DNA from 4 places in the Peribacillus suis genome. Region 1 is predicted to be linked to each of the others. Evidence: riboswitches for the same ligand, from Rfam matches in the RefSeq annotation. Region 1 holds a riboswitch; each other region holds the start of a gene.
What was found. Region 1 has a riboswitch for S-adenosylmethionine ahead of mtnW (2,3-diketo-5-methylthiopentyl-1-phosphate enolase). Riboswitches for the same ligand answer to the same signal wherever they lie in the genome.
Positions count from the first base shown of each region.

Region 1 (3,452 bases):
ATGTCCGGTTTAGACTGTACAGCTTTTTCAATCCATTGTTTTGCCACCTGGAAATTTATATCTGGCTGTCCAAAGGCAATGTCTATTTGTAAACAGGCGATTTTCCATTTCATCATTTAAAACCTCCATATGTAAAAAAGTACTTTACAAGATTAAGATAAACATATATCATTTGTGACTATAATTTCAAGAAATTTCAGAGAAGGTGCAAAGATGGTGCAATTCGAAAAATCCAGACTTCTTCAAGAGCTTCCAAAGCAGTTTTTTGCTTCTTTAGTCGAAAAAGTTAATAACATAACATCAGAAGGCAAGGATGTCATTAATCTTGGGCAGGGAAATCCAGACCAACCGACTCCTGAACATATCGTGAAGAGCCTGCAGACAGCAGCAGGAAATTCCATGAATCATAAATATTCTCCTTTTAGGGGGCTTCCCTATTTAAAAGAAGCTGCGGCCCTCTTTTATGAACGTGAATATGGCGTCAAGCTAGATCCTAAAACGGAAGTGGCGATTCTTTTCGGTGGAAAGGCTGGTCTAGTCGAATTACCGCAATGCTTGTTGAATCCAGGCGATACAATTTTAGTGCCTGATCCGGGCTATCCAGATTACCTGTCAGGTGTAGCGTTAGCCCAAGCTAAAACGGAAATTATGCCCTTGACCGAAGAAAATGATTTTCTTCCCGATTATAAGGAAATAGATAAAGAGGTTTTTGACAAAGCGAAGATGATGTTCTTGAATTATCCCAATAATCCCACAGGAGCATCGGCGTCAGCAGAATTCTTCGAAGAAACGGTTTCCATGGCAAAAGAACACTCAATATGTGTGGTCCATGATTTCGCATATGGTGCAATTGGGTTCGATGGGAAAAAACCGGTAAGCTTCCTTCAAGCAGAAGGATCAAAAGAAGTGGGGATAGAAATTTACACCCTTTCTAAAACATATAACATGGCGGGGTGGAGGGTTGGCTTTGCGGTTGGCAACCAGAGTGTCATCGAATCGCTTGAATTATTGCAGGATCATCTTTACGTCAGCCTTTTTCCCGCAATACAAGAAGCCACGGCATGCGCTTTACTGGATTCACAAGAGTGTGTGAAGGAACTCGTGAACATGTACGAAGGACGACGAAATGTATTTATCGAAGGGTTACGATCCATTGGATGGGATGTCCAGGCTCCAGATGCTTCCTTCTTTGCTTGGCTAAAGGTCCCTGAAGGATATACTTCAGCGAGCTTTGCAGATCATTTACTGGCACATGCCCATGTAGCAGTTGCACCAGGAAATGGTTTCGGTGAATTTGGTGAAGGATACGTCAGGGTGGGACTTCTCACTTCAGAAGACAGACTCCAAGAAGCGGTAGAAAGAATTCGTACATTGAATATATTCAAAGAAAATCAGTGAGATATTGAATAGTTTGAACATTATACCTATTGACAAAGTATGAATTGCGTGAAAGAATATAAAAAAGAATTCTAAATTTTTAGTTAAGATACATAAACGAAAATATAATAGCATTTTCTTATTTTGAGCAGGTGGAGGGACTAGCCCGATGAAGCCCAGCAACCGACTGTAATACCATTGTGAAATGGGGCGGAGATAATACCGCCGGATCATTTATTGATTCCGTAAGGCACGGTGCTAATTCTTGCAGCTATAGAGCTGGGAGATAAGAAGATGGCTTTTTCAAAGCCTCTTCTTTAGGAAGGGGCTTTTACATGTTTAACAGAGAATTGGAGTGCAACTTTGTTCGCAGATGGTTAGAAGCTTGTTAAAGGAAAGACCAACAATGACAACTTTAAGAATGACTTTTACGTATTGGGAGTGATCAGATGAGCGAAATAATCGCTACGTATTTACTTCATGACTTCAAAGGAGAGCATGAGAAAAAAGCAGAAGGCATTGCGTTAGGATTGACTGTAGGGACATGGACTGAACTTCCTCACTTGGTGCAACAGCAACTGGAAAAACATAAAGGTAGGGTAGTTTCCGTAACACCCCTTCCCGAAGAAGAGCGAGTTAATCTCTATTTCGGTCAAAAAGTGTACCGTTCAACAATCAGGATTGCCTACCCGGCAGGTAATTTTTCTAATGATCTACCGGCTATCTTGACGACAGTATTCGGTAAATTGTCATTGGATGGGGAAATCAAATTGATGGATTTGGACTTTGTCGGCGATATTCAAAAAGCCTTTCCAGGTCCTCGATTCGGAATTAGTGGGATCAGGGAAAAAATTGATGTGTTTGACCGCCCTCTAGTGATGAGTATTTTTAAAGGTGTGTTAGGTCGAGACCTTGCCTTTCATAATGAACAATTGGAGCAACAGGCATTGGGAGGAGTCGATCTTGTCAAGGACGATGAGATTCTTTTTGACCAAGATCAGACGCCTTTCATCGATAGAGTCAAAACCGGAAAGGCCATTTTGAAAGGTATCTATGAGACAACGGGACATCGAACCTTATATGCTGTGAACCTGTCAGGAAAAACACTAGAACTATTGGATAAAGCTGAACTGGCAGCCGAAGCCGGCGCAGATGCCTTGTTATTTAATGTTCATACATATGGATTGGATGTTCTACAGGCTTTACGCGAAAATGACCGGATCAACTTACCGATCATGGCTCATCCGGCATATAGCGGAGCATTAGCTTCATCTTCATTTTATGGACTCAGCTATCCGCTTCTCCTTGGAAAACTGGTGAGGATATCAGGTGCAGATTTATCCCTCTTTCCCTCTCCATACGGAAATGTGGCACTCGATAAAGCAGAGACATTGGCGATTGCTGAAGGATTGACGAGAAATGAAGCATCTTGGAAAAGGACTTTCCCGGTTCCATCGGCAGGTATCCATCCTGGCATGGTTCCAGATCTCATCAAGGATTTTGGGATAGAAAGTGTGATCAATGCTGGTGGGGGCGTCCATGGTCATCCGGATGGTGCAAAAGGCGGAGCTAAGGCCTTCCGTTCCGCAGTAGAAGCTGTCCTTTCCGGAAAATCATTGTCAATCGCGGCTGAGGAAGATGAGGCACTTCAAAAAGCACTGGCCCTATGGGGAGGGCTATAATCATGGTCAAACCGATCATTTTCTGTGATTTTGATGGAACGATCACCAACTCGGATAATATCATCTCAATCATGAAGAAGTTTGCCCCGCCCGGCTGGGAGGCATTAAAAGATGGTGTTCTTCAGCAAAAAATCAGCATTTCCCACGGTGTAGGGGAAATGTTTTCCCTGCTGGATAGCGATTTAAAAGAGGACATCATTCAATATGTGAAGGAGACAGCGGGTATTCGCCAAGGGTTCAGTGATTTTGTGGAATTTACAAAAAAAACAGATATTCCTCTCTATATTGTCAGTGGTGGAATGGACTTTTTCGTTGAACCTCTTTTGAATGACCTCTTACCTGTAGAGAATGTCTACTGTAATCATGCCGACTTCAGTCAGGAAGAAATTATGA
Region 1 is NZ_CM182019.1:2,331,978-2,335,429, reverse strand. It holds gene AC503W_RS11315 (carbon-nitrogen family hydrolase) at 1-113, opposite strand, end outside; gene AC503W_RS11310 (pyridoxal phosphate-dependent aminotransferase) at 214-1,398, shown strand; SAM riboswitch class I at 1,514-1,670, shown strand; gene mtnW (2,3-diketo-5-methylthiopentyl-1-phosphate enolase) at 1,827-3,059, shown strand; gene AC503W_RS11300 (2-hydroxy-3-keto-5-methylthiopentenyl-1-phosphate phosphatase) at 3,062-3,452, shown strand, end outside.

Region 2 (3,452 bases), 1.4 Mb from region 1:
GTCAATAATTTAACGGTTTGCAGGAAGTTGTATATGATGACCGGTTTGAAAACGTTCAATTCAAAGTTCCCTTGGCTTGCTGCAAAACCGATTGTAGCATCATTTCCGACAACTTGTGTCGCAATCATTGTCATTGCTTCACATTGGGTCGGATTCACTTTACCTGGCATGATGGAGCTGCCTGGCTCATTTTCAGGAATGGCGATTTCACCGATTCCGCTTCTTGGGCCACTTGCCAGCCATCTAACATCATTGGCAATCTTCATTAAATCAGCAGCCAACGCTTTAAGAGCACCGTGTGCATAAACAATTTCGTTATGGCTTGTTAAAGCATGGAACTTATTATCCGATGTGACAAATGAATGTCCTGTATCCGCTGCGATTTGTTTAGCAGAAAGTGCCGGGAATTCTTTTTTCGTATTGATTCCAGTCCCTACAGCCGTACCGCCCAATGCAAGGTTCAATAATTTTTGGCTACTTTCTTCGATCATCGCCAAATCTTTATCAAGCATTGCTTTCCAACCGGAGATTTCTTGGCCAAGAGTTAGTGGTGTCGCATCTTGAAGATGGGTACGTCCAATTTTCACGACATCCCAGAATTCTTTTTCTTTGGCTTCGAATGTGTCACGAAGCACTTTAATGGCCGGTACCAATTTTTCGGCAACTTCCATATAAGCTGCGATATGCATGGCTGTCGGGAATGTATCGTTAGAGCTTTGCGCTTTGTTAACATCATCATTCGGGTGAAGCATCTCAGTTTCGCCTTTTCCCTCTAACCATTTATTCCCTTTGTTTGCGACCACTTCATTCACGTTCATATTACTTTGTGTGCCGCTACCTGTTTGCCAGACGACAAGTGGGAAATGTTCGTCAAGCGTCCCTTCAAGGATTTCACCACAAATTTTAACGATGGCATCCTTCTTCACTTCTGAAAGATCGCCAAGTTCAAAGTTCACTTTTGCTGCCGCTTGTTTTACGTAAGCAAATGCATGAACTAATTCAATCGGCATTTTTTCATAACCGATTTTGAAGTTATTACGGCTTCTTTCCGTTTGTGCACCCCAGTACTTATCAGCAGGAACTTTTACTTCCCCCATTGTATCTCGTTCGATTCTATATTCCATGTGTTCTCCTCCTATATTCGCACTATCCACTGAGAAACAATATGTATATGTAATGAATAATGACGTTTTATATGATCCCCTATATATTGTACAAACTTTATTATTGTAAAGCAAAAAAAACGGAACACAAATGACCTATTCCTTCAGAAAAGTCCGTTTAATCTGAATCCGGTTCTATTACTCTGTTGAATTCGTAATTTTATAATGATAAATCTGATACATGTTCCATAATAGCTAGTCCCAAATAACCGTCTATTAGGAATGTCCTTGACAGAATCCTATATTTATAGTAAATTCAAAAGAAATTGAATAATCAAAACTCTTATCGAGAGAGGTAGAGGGAATGGCCCTATGACACCTCAGCAACCTTCATTTGTTTCAAACCAATGAAAAGGTGCTAATTCCACAAGTTTGTGTAACTTGGAAGATAAGAAGAATGACTCTATCCTACTTATTCAAGTCTTCTTCTTAAAGAAGACTTTTTTTATTTTATTTAACTAAAAGGAGCAGTGAAAATTATGTACAAAACAGAAACCTATCTTGCTCAGCTTGGAAACCGCAGTGAAACGGCGACAGGAACGGTCAATCCGCCCGTTTACTTCTCGACGGCTTTCCGTCACGAAGGAATTGGTCAATCAACAGGATTCGACTATACACGAACAGGAAACCCTACACGCCAGCTATTGGAGCAATCGATCGCCAAACTAGAACATGGCGATCAAGGATATGCATGCAGTTCGGGAATGGCTGCCATTGCCACCATCCTTTCCTTATTCAAATCAGGGGATGCATGGATCAGTAGCGAAGATTTATATGGCGGTACATATCGTTTATTAGAGCATGGCTTTAAAAAATGGGGGCTACAATGCGAATATGTCAATACATGTTGCCTGGAGGAAATTGAAAAAGCAATCACCCCTCAAACAAAGGCCATCTTTATTGAAACTCCCACAAACCCTCTTATGCAGCAAACGGACATTCCAGCCGTCGCCGCTCTTGCCAAACAATACAATTTACTATTGATTGTTGACAATACTTTTTACACGCCGATCATCCAACAGCCCCTCTTACTTGGTGCTGACATCGTGATTCACAGTGCAACGAAATATCTAGGTGGCCATAATGACGTGTTGGCCGGCTTGATTGTGGCAAAAGGCGCCGAGTTATGTGAGTCCCTTGCTTTCCACCATAATGGTATGGGAGCGGTCTTGAGCCCATTTGATTCGTGGTTGTTGATGCGCGGGATGAAAACCTTGGCACTGAGAATGGAACGTCATGAAAAGAACGCCAAGGTTATCGTTGATTATTTGACGGAACATGAAAGTGTAACGGATGTTCTCTATCCAGGTCGTGGCGGCATGATTTCATTCCGGGTCAATGATGAAGCGGTGGTCAACCCATTTTTACAGTCCCTTTCATTGATTTCATTTGCCGAAAGCCTTGGTGGCGTCGAAAGCTTCATCACGTATCCGGCGACACAGACACATGCCGATATGCCTCTTGAAGTTAGAACGGCAAATGGAGTTTGCAATCGACTCCTTCGATTCTCTGTCGGCATCGAGGACAGCGGAGATTTAATCGAAGACCTGCAGCAGGCATTTGCTCAAGTTAAAAAGGAGGCAATACGATGACAAACCAAGAATTCAGTTTTGAAACCAAATTACTACACAACCAACATAAATTCGATCCAACAACAGGTGGGGTGAGTGTTCCGATTCAGCATGCTTCCACCTTCCATCAAACCGACATTGATCAATTTGGCAAATACGATTACAGCCGGAGCGGGAATCCGACGCGAGAAGCACTGGAAGATATCATTGCGGAACTGGAAGAAGGCACGCGCGGATTCGCTTTTTCATCCGGGATGGCTGCCATTTCAACGGCTTTCCTCCTGCTTTCTGCCGGTGACCATATCGTCATCTCTGAAGATGTATATGGAGGCACATTCCGAATGGTAACAACCGTGCTGACCCGTTTTAACATCGAACATACCTTCGTGGATATGACGGATCTTGAGAGTGTAAAAGCGGCCATCCAGCCAAATACGCGAGCAATCTATATTGAAACGCCTTCCAATCCCTTGCTTAAAGTAACCGATATTAAAGCGGTATGTGATATCGCCAAAAGCATTGGCGCATTAAGCTTTGTAGACAATACATTCCTGACGCCTGCCCTCCAAAAGCCGTTAAACCTCGGGGCCGATATTGTCCTGCACAGTGCAACGAAATTTTTGTCTGGACATAGTGATGTCGTAGCAGGCCTTGCCGTCGTAAAAGACCCGGACCTTGCCGATAGACTTGGTTCCCTCCAAAACTCTTTTGGAGCGGT
Region 2 is NZ_CM182019.1:956,574-960,025, reverse strand. It holds gene fumC (class II fumarate hydratase) at 1-1,124, opposite strand, end outside; SAM riboswitch class I at 1,444-1,558, shown strand; gene AC503W_RS04710 (methionine biosynthesis PLP-dependent protein) at 1,643-2,755, shown strand; gene metC (cystathionine beta-lyase) at 2,752-3,452, shown strand, end outside.
Region 2: another riboswitch for S-adenosylmethionine. It lies ahead of AC503W_RS04710 (methionine biosynthesis PLP-dependent protein); the one in region 1 lies ahead of mtnW (2,3-diketo-5-methylthiopentyl-1-phosphate enolase).

Region 3 (3,452 bases), 1.9 Mb from region 1:
GGTCTTTCGCCTTTATCTTTTCTGCCTGGCGATCGACGAAGCTGAATGCCTTACTGAATTTCCCGACACTTGCAGCAGTCAGGTTCGTAGTAACAGACTCCTGTACGAGAACGCCTTCTTTCCTCCGTTCTTCGGGGACTAGTGCCAAGCCGCTCTTCACAGCATGATGGGGCGTTTTCAGAATAAGCTTCCTTCCATTCAGCACAACTTCCCCCGTTATAATGGCCGTATGACCGAAAAGCGTTTTACAAAGCTCCGTTTTCCCTGCCCCGACAAGGCCCGCTAAACCGACTATCTCACCGGCCCTCACATGAAGACTGACATCTTTGACTTTATCGGCATCCGACAGTCGGTTCACTTCAAACATCACCGCACCAATCTCGGCATTCACGACGGGAAACTGTTCTTCCATTGACTTTCCAAGCATCTGCTCAATCACTTCGTTTTGTGTGATATCCGTAATTCTACTGCGCCTCACACTCTTCCCATTTCTCATGATTGTAATGTCCTCACACACTTCAAATATCTCGGGTAGACGATGAGAAATGAAAATAATGCCTACACCACGTTGCTTCAGCTCATTCACAATCCGGAATAGTTCCGTTGTTTCCGTATGGCTTAACGGAGCAGTCGGCTCATCGAGAATCAAGAATTTACATGCGGTTGAAACGGCCCTAGCTATCAAGACCATCTGCTTTTCGGCCAACGTAAGGTCCCTTACCAGTTTTTTCGAAGACACATGGATGTTCATATCTTCCAAGATTTCCGTCGCTTTTCTATGTAATTCCTTCCACTTGATGATTTGTTTTCTCCCCATGTTCTGTACGGATTCATTCAGCATCACGTTCTCCGCAACCGTTAAATAAGGAATGAGGGCCGTATCCACTTCCTGATACACAATTTGAATGCCAGCTTCCTGTGCCGACTTTGGCGACCGGATATCCTGTACCTGGCCATTTAGAAAAATGTCGCCGGTATAATGGACATGAGCTCCTGATAAGACTTTCATTAGCGTCGATTTCCCTGCTCCATTTGCGCCGACCAATGCATGTGCTGTTCCCGACTGTACTGAAAAATCAACTTCACTAAGCGCTTTTACACCTGGAAACTCAATCGATATTTGTTTCATTTCTAGTTGAATGCCCATGTCCAATCCCTCCCATTAAACAGACACTCTCTTCAACTTGAAAGAGAGTGTCTACTGATTCTGATCGTTACTTCTTATAATGTTCTTTCAATACTTTCATCCAGTCTTCTTCAAATTCCGTTGATACTCCCCAGCCTTGAACAATGCCGGATAGATTGGTCATATTGACAGCGTCCTTCGATGATTGAAGCTGTTTTTGAGATATCAATGATGCTTCTAAATCATAGGTTTGCGGCGTTTCTTCCCCCGCTAGTTTTTTCGCTAGCAGTCTCATATTCACTGCACCAATCAACTTCGGATCAACCGCTGCGGTATACGACCATGAGCTTCCTTTTGTTTGAATCTCCTGAAGGTCGGCATTGGACACGTCAATACCATAGATTTTCACTTCATCGCGCCCCGCTTCTTTTATCGCACGAGCTGCTCCGATAGCGAATGCATCCCAGGTTGCGAAAATTGCGTCTATTTTACCTTTTGGATACTTGTTCAACATCGCCGATACCGCGTTTTGCGTCTGGACAGAAGTATCTGAAGATGCCACTCCGAATCTTTCAATTTCATGAATGCCAGGATTTTCTTTCAGCTTTTCTTGATACACGGCATTTCTTCTCACCATAGGAGGGAAACCATCTACCCAAAGGTATGCAATGTTCGCTTCGCCTTTTTGCTCTTCAATCAATTTGTCAAAAGCAAGAGTTGCCAATGCTTCGTCATCTTGTGAGGTTACTGTTACCCCATCAATTTTCGTTAAATCGCCGATGGAATCGAATGTGACTACGCTTTTCCCTGCATCAACCAACTTTTGTACGTCATTCACTGTCGCTGCATCATCACCATGGGAAATGATATAGCCATCATAGTCTTCCTCCAGAGCCTGAGCGATGGCGTCATGGAATTTAGCCGTATCGCCATTGGCCGTAAAAGTATCTACTTGGAAGCCAAGTGCTTCTCCTTCTTCTTGCGCCCCTGCTAAGTATTGGGCCGTGTGATCATCTCCGCCAATTTTACGAATGACTTTAATTTTAGCTCCCTCGCCTTTCGCAAATCGTTCTGGAACATTTTCAAAAGATACCTTTTCCTCTTTTTTCGCTTCCCCTGTACTTTGTCCCGAAGAACACCCCGTCAAAAGCAACGCCGAAGCGATGACGGAAACGAAAGCTCCTTTTAAAATTGATTTTCCCATTTTAATTCCCCCTATTTTTTACATTATTCTTATCTGTTAGCTCGGCATAAACACAAAATAAAAACCTCTCTAAAATAGAGAGGTTTAATCAGCTGGTTTGCAGACTTATCCCTCTCTTATCTGTCAAAACATTTCTGTTTTGCAGGATTTAGCACCAATTCCTAATTGGAACGGTTGCTGGGCATCGTAGGGCCAGTCCCTCCGCCACTCTTGATAAGAGAATATAATGTGTTACGTTTCGTTATGGTAAGTACCACTTTATAGGGATATAGTCATTAAGTCAATAGTTTTTAGAATATTTTAAATGTTTTATTTTCCTTGCAGTTTCGCCAGGCGTCTTTTCTCGATTTTTTCAAGGCGTTCGAATTGGCGCAGTTTCACTTCGAACAGGGTAATCGGATCACGGTAGACTTCAGGATTTTGTCTCATATGTTCCAATGTAGCCTGCTGTTCTTTGATTTCGGCTTTCGTCTGTTCGATATTTTTTTCAAGGATGGCAAATGGACTGCGGTAGAACAGGGATATGTCACGTTCCAAGGATTTTTCGAACAATCCAAACTGAGTAAGGAATCTGTCACTGATCATATCGGCAACATCCTGGAAGTCTTCATTTTCCAAGAACTTCTTATATCGATTGTACATATTCGCTTTATTTTGCGGAATCGCACCAAATAGCTTCCCGGCTCCCTTAAGAATCAACTGAGATGGGGTCCTTCTTAGTAATATGTTTACATTTTCTATCCGGATGCTGCTTGTCATCCGGTCCGCATCACGGCGCCAGTCATCCAAGACCCGGAAGTCCCCGGCCAGTACAATACGTTCTTCTTTGTATAGCTCATTGAAGCCTGCGCTCATCTCATCCATGAACTGTTGGCTTTGCGTGAATTCTAACTCAGATGTAGCAATCCAGTCTTGAAGCGAGCGGAAATACTGCGGCATGATTTTATCGGATATAAATGCCTGGATCCGATCGTTCATTTCCTGATTCAACTGTATATGCACTTGGCTAAAGTCACTATTCTCAGATAATGTTTTAGAGCAATCACGCAGTAATTCAGGAATTCGTGTGGAAAGCTGTTTTTTCACTTCTTCTTTTAATAAGCGATAAGATCTTGTAATGTT
Region 3 is NZ_CM182019.1:476,680-480,131, reverse strand. It holds gene AC503W_RS02345 (sugar ABC transporter ATP-binding protein) at 1-1,147, opposite strand, end outside; gene AC503W_RS02340 (sugar ABC transporter substrate-binding protein) at 1,215-2,330, opposite strand; SAM riboswitch class I at 2,444-2,550, opposite strand; gene AC503W_RS02335 (GTP-binding protein) at 2,640-3,452, opposite strand, start outside.
Region 3: another riboswitch for S-adenosylmethionine. It lies ahead of AC503W_RS02340 (sugar ABC transporter substrate-binding protein); the one in region 1 lies ahead of mtnW (2,3-diketo-5-methylthiopentyl-1-phosphate enolase).

Region 4 (3,452 bases), 1.2 Mb from region 1:
TGCATAGCATCCGCCTTCGATGTTGAATACACCATTAGAAGACCAGCCGTGTTCGTCATCACCAATCAGTTTACGGTTCGTGTCGGCAGATAAAGTCGTTTTACCAGTACCGGACAATCCGAAGAATAAAGCGACATCGCCTTCACGACCTACGTTTGCCGAACAATGCATCGGAAGGATTTCTTCTTCCGGAAGTAGGTAGTTCATGATTGAGAAAATCGATTTCTTCATTTCACCTGCGTATTCAGTTCCACCGATTAGGATAGTACGGCGTTCGAATGATACCATGATGAACGTTTCGGATTGCGTTCCATCAACTGCTGGATCCGCTTTGAAATTAGGTGCGGAAAGGATGGTGAATTCTGCTTCGTGCCCTCTTAGTTCTTCCTCATTCGGACGGATGAACAATGTATGAGCAAAAAGGTTGTGCCAAGCATATTCATTAACCACTCGGATAGGAAGGCGTGATGATTCGTCTGCTCCAGCAAAACCTTTGAAGACAAAGACTTCTTCTTTTGTCTTTAAGTAATCCACTACTTTACTATATAGTTTATTGAATACTTCCTCGGAAATGGGTTGGTTCACTGGGCCCCAGTCAATTTTGTCCTTTACAGAAGCTTCTTCCACAATATATTTATCTTTAGGTGAACGGCCCGTGTATTTGCCCGTTTCAGCTTTTACTGCGCCGGTTGAAGTTAAAACGCCTTCATTTCTGCTTAATACTTTTTCCACTAATTGAGGAACTGAGAGTTGAGTTTGCACATTATTTCCTGCTAATAATTGGTGTAACTCATTAACGTCAACAGAATTCATATATGAGATACCTTCCTTTGTTTAAGTTTTTATAATACAATTAGTATAACACATTGGATTAAATAGTCTATACTATTTAACTTTTTTTGTGAATGAAAATGGAATAGTCACATTAATCAATTATCTCACTTCGAGTGTAACCTTATGTATAGTGCGGGCATATACTTGCAGTGAGTCATCCTGGATGGATGTTTTTGAATCTGGTTGATTCGGGAGACGATCTGGATGAAGTGAATCTAGGATGTGAAAAACGATTGCTGCCACAAGTCTTTGTGAAGTCCCGTTTTAGGATTAGTGTACCTTTTCATTTATAATAGGAAGAAAAGAAGTGAACAACCATTTATGTATTTGAAAAAGGGATGAATATGGGGTTCGGATGGTATGTTCATTTTGTCTGATTTATCCATTGTAAGTCAATGGTCTTATCTTCTTAGTTTACACTCTTTAAGAATACTATTTATATTCCGGCTGTGCCAGATAAAAAGTTTTTTTATTTTTCATTGGGGAAAAATGTTCTATTTAGAAAAACATTGACAAATTCAGACTAAATACGATAGTATCTTAAATTGTACGGATTCTCTTATCCCGAGTTGGTGGAGGGACAGGCCCTTTGAAACCCAGCAACCTGCCATATTGAACTTGACTCCAAGGTCAATCGCCGAAAATAAAGCGATGAACCTTCAAGGAATAGTGGTGATGGTGCTAACCTGAGCAAGGTAAAAAACCCTTGAACGATAAGAGTGAAAGGATAGATGATAGAATTTTTAAACCTTTCCTCATTTGCCAGGGAAGGTTTTTGTGTTTTTATTCATTAATTCTGTGTCTATGATTGAAACTAATAAGGGAAACGAGTTCCGTAAAAGATCAGGCTCATGCCTACAACATACTAACTTCCAAGGAGGAAATAAGATGTCAAAGAAACGTCTATTTACTTCTGAATCTGTGACAGAAGGCCATCCGGATAAAATTTGTGATCAGATTTCAGATTCCATTTTAGATGCAATCCTAGCTAAGGATGCAAATGCGCGCGTTGCGTGTGAAACAAGTGTAACGACAGGTCTTGTACTTGTTGCTGGAGAAATTACAACATCTGCTTACGTGGATATCTCACGCATTGTCCGCGATACGATTGCAGGTATCGGGTACACTCGTGCGAAATATGGTTTCGATGCCGAGACTTGTGCCGTGCTAAGCTCGATCGATGAGCAGTCTGCTGATATTGCAGCGGGTGTTGATAAAGCATTGGAAGCACGTGAAGGTACGATGTCCGATGAGGAAATCGATGCTATCGGTGCAGGGGACCAAGGTCTTATGTTCGGATTCGCGTGCAATGAAACGGAAGAGCTTATGCCACTTCCCATTTCATTGGCTCATAAGCTATCATTTCGTCTTTCTCAAGTTCGTAAAGATGGCACGCTAAGTTATTTACGTCCTGATGGAAAAACGCAAGTAACGGTTGAATATGATGAAAATAACCTACCTGTACGTGTAGACACAATCGTCATCTCCACACAACATGATCCTGAAGTGACACTTGAACAAATTCAAGCCGACTTAAAAGAACATGTGATTAATGCGGTCGTACCGGCTGACTTAATCAATGAAGATACAAAATACTTCATCAACCCGACTGGCCGTTTTGTAATCGGCGGACCTCAAGGGGATGCTGGTCTTACTGGCCGTAAAATCATCGTTGATACGTACGGCGGATACGCTCGTCACGGCGGCGGTGCTTTCTCTGGTAAAGATGCAACAAAAGTGGACCGTTCTGCTGCATATGCCGCTCGTTACGTTGCGAAGAACATCGTAGCTGCTGGCCTGGCTGACAAAGCGGAAGTGCAATTGGCCTACGCAATCGGCGTGGCTAAGCCTGTATCCATCTCAATCGATACATTTGGAACGGGAACAGTAAGTGAAGAGGTGCTAGTGGAATTGGTAGAGGCGAATTTCGACCTACGTCCAGCTGGTATCATCAAGATGCTTGACCTACGTCGCCCAATCTACAAGCAAACAGCTGCATATGGTCACTTCGGCCGTACAGATGTTGATTTGCCTTGGGAGCGTACGGATAAAGCAGAAGCTTTAAAAACACAAGCTAAAGCGTAAATCATATGAGAAAAGGTGCCTTGCTTTAATGCAAGGCACCTTTTTTGATGGGCAAAAATAGGATTAAATATGGCTTCCTAGGGAATAATTCAAGGAATCCTATTTTTAGCTAAGCGTTTTTTTGTAATCATACGATTGGTGTTACTTTATTCGGTCAGCCTGTTTATAGAGTTGTCCTTTTTCAGCATATTCCCGGACAATGCGATCCATATCCTGGCGATCTTCCTCATTAATTTCACGAACGACTTTGGCCGGCCTTCCAAAGGCTAAGGTGTTCGGCGGGATAACCTTTCCTTGGGGGACAAGGCTCCCTGCGCCGATGAAGGCACCTTCACCGATTTCCGCTCCATCAAGGATGATCGAACCCATGCCGATGAGGGCTCTCTTTCGAATTTTGCAGCTATGTAGAATGACTTGGTGGCCAATGGTCACTTCATCTTCGATTATCAGTGGGTTATTGGGACTTTGATGAAGTACGCTGTTATCTTGTACGCTTACTCTTTTCCCGATGATGGTGGGTGCCACATCGCCGC
Region 4 is NZ_CM182019.1:3,571,248-3,574,699, reverse strand. It holds gene pckA (phosphoenolpyruvate carboxykinase (ATP)) at 1-813, opposite strand, end outside; SAM riboswitch class I at 1,391-1,554, shown strand; gene metK (methionine adenosyltransferase) at 1,723-2,919, shown strand; gene AC503W_RS17440 (gamma carbonic anhydrase) at 3,061-3,452, opposite strand, start outside.
Region 4: another riboswitch for S-adenosylmethionine. It lies ahead of metK (methionine adenosyltransferase); the one in region 1 lies ahead of mtnW (2,3-diketo-5-methylthiopentyl-1-phosphate enolase).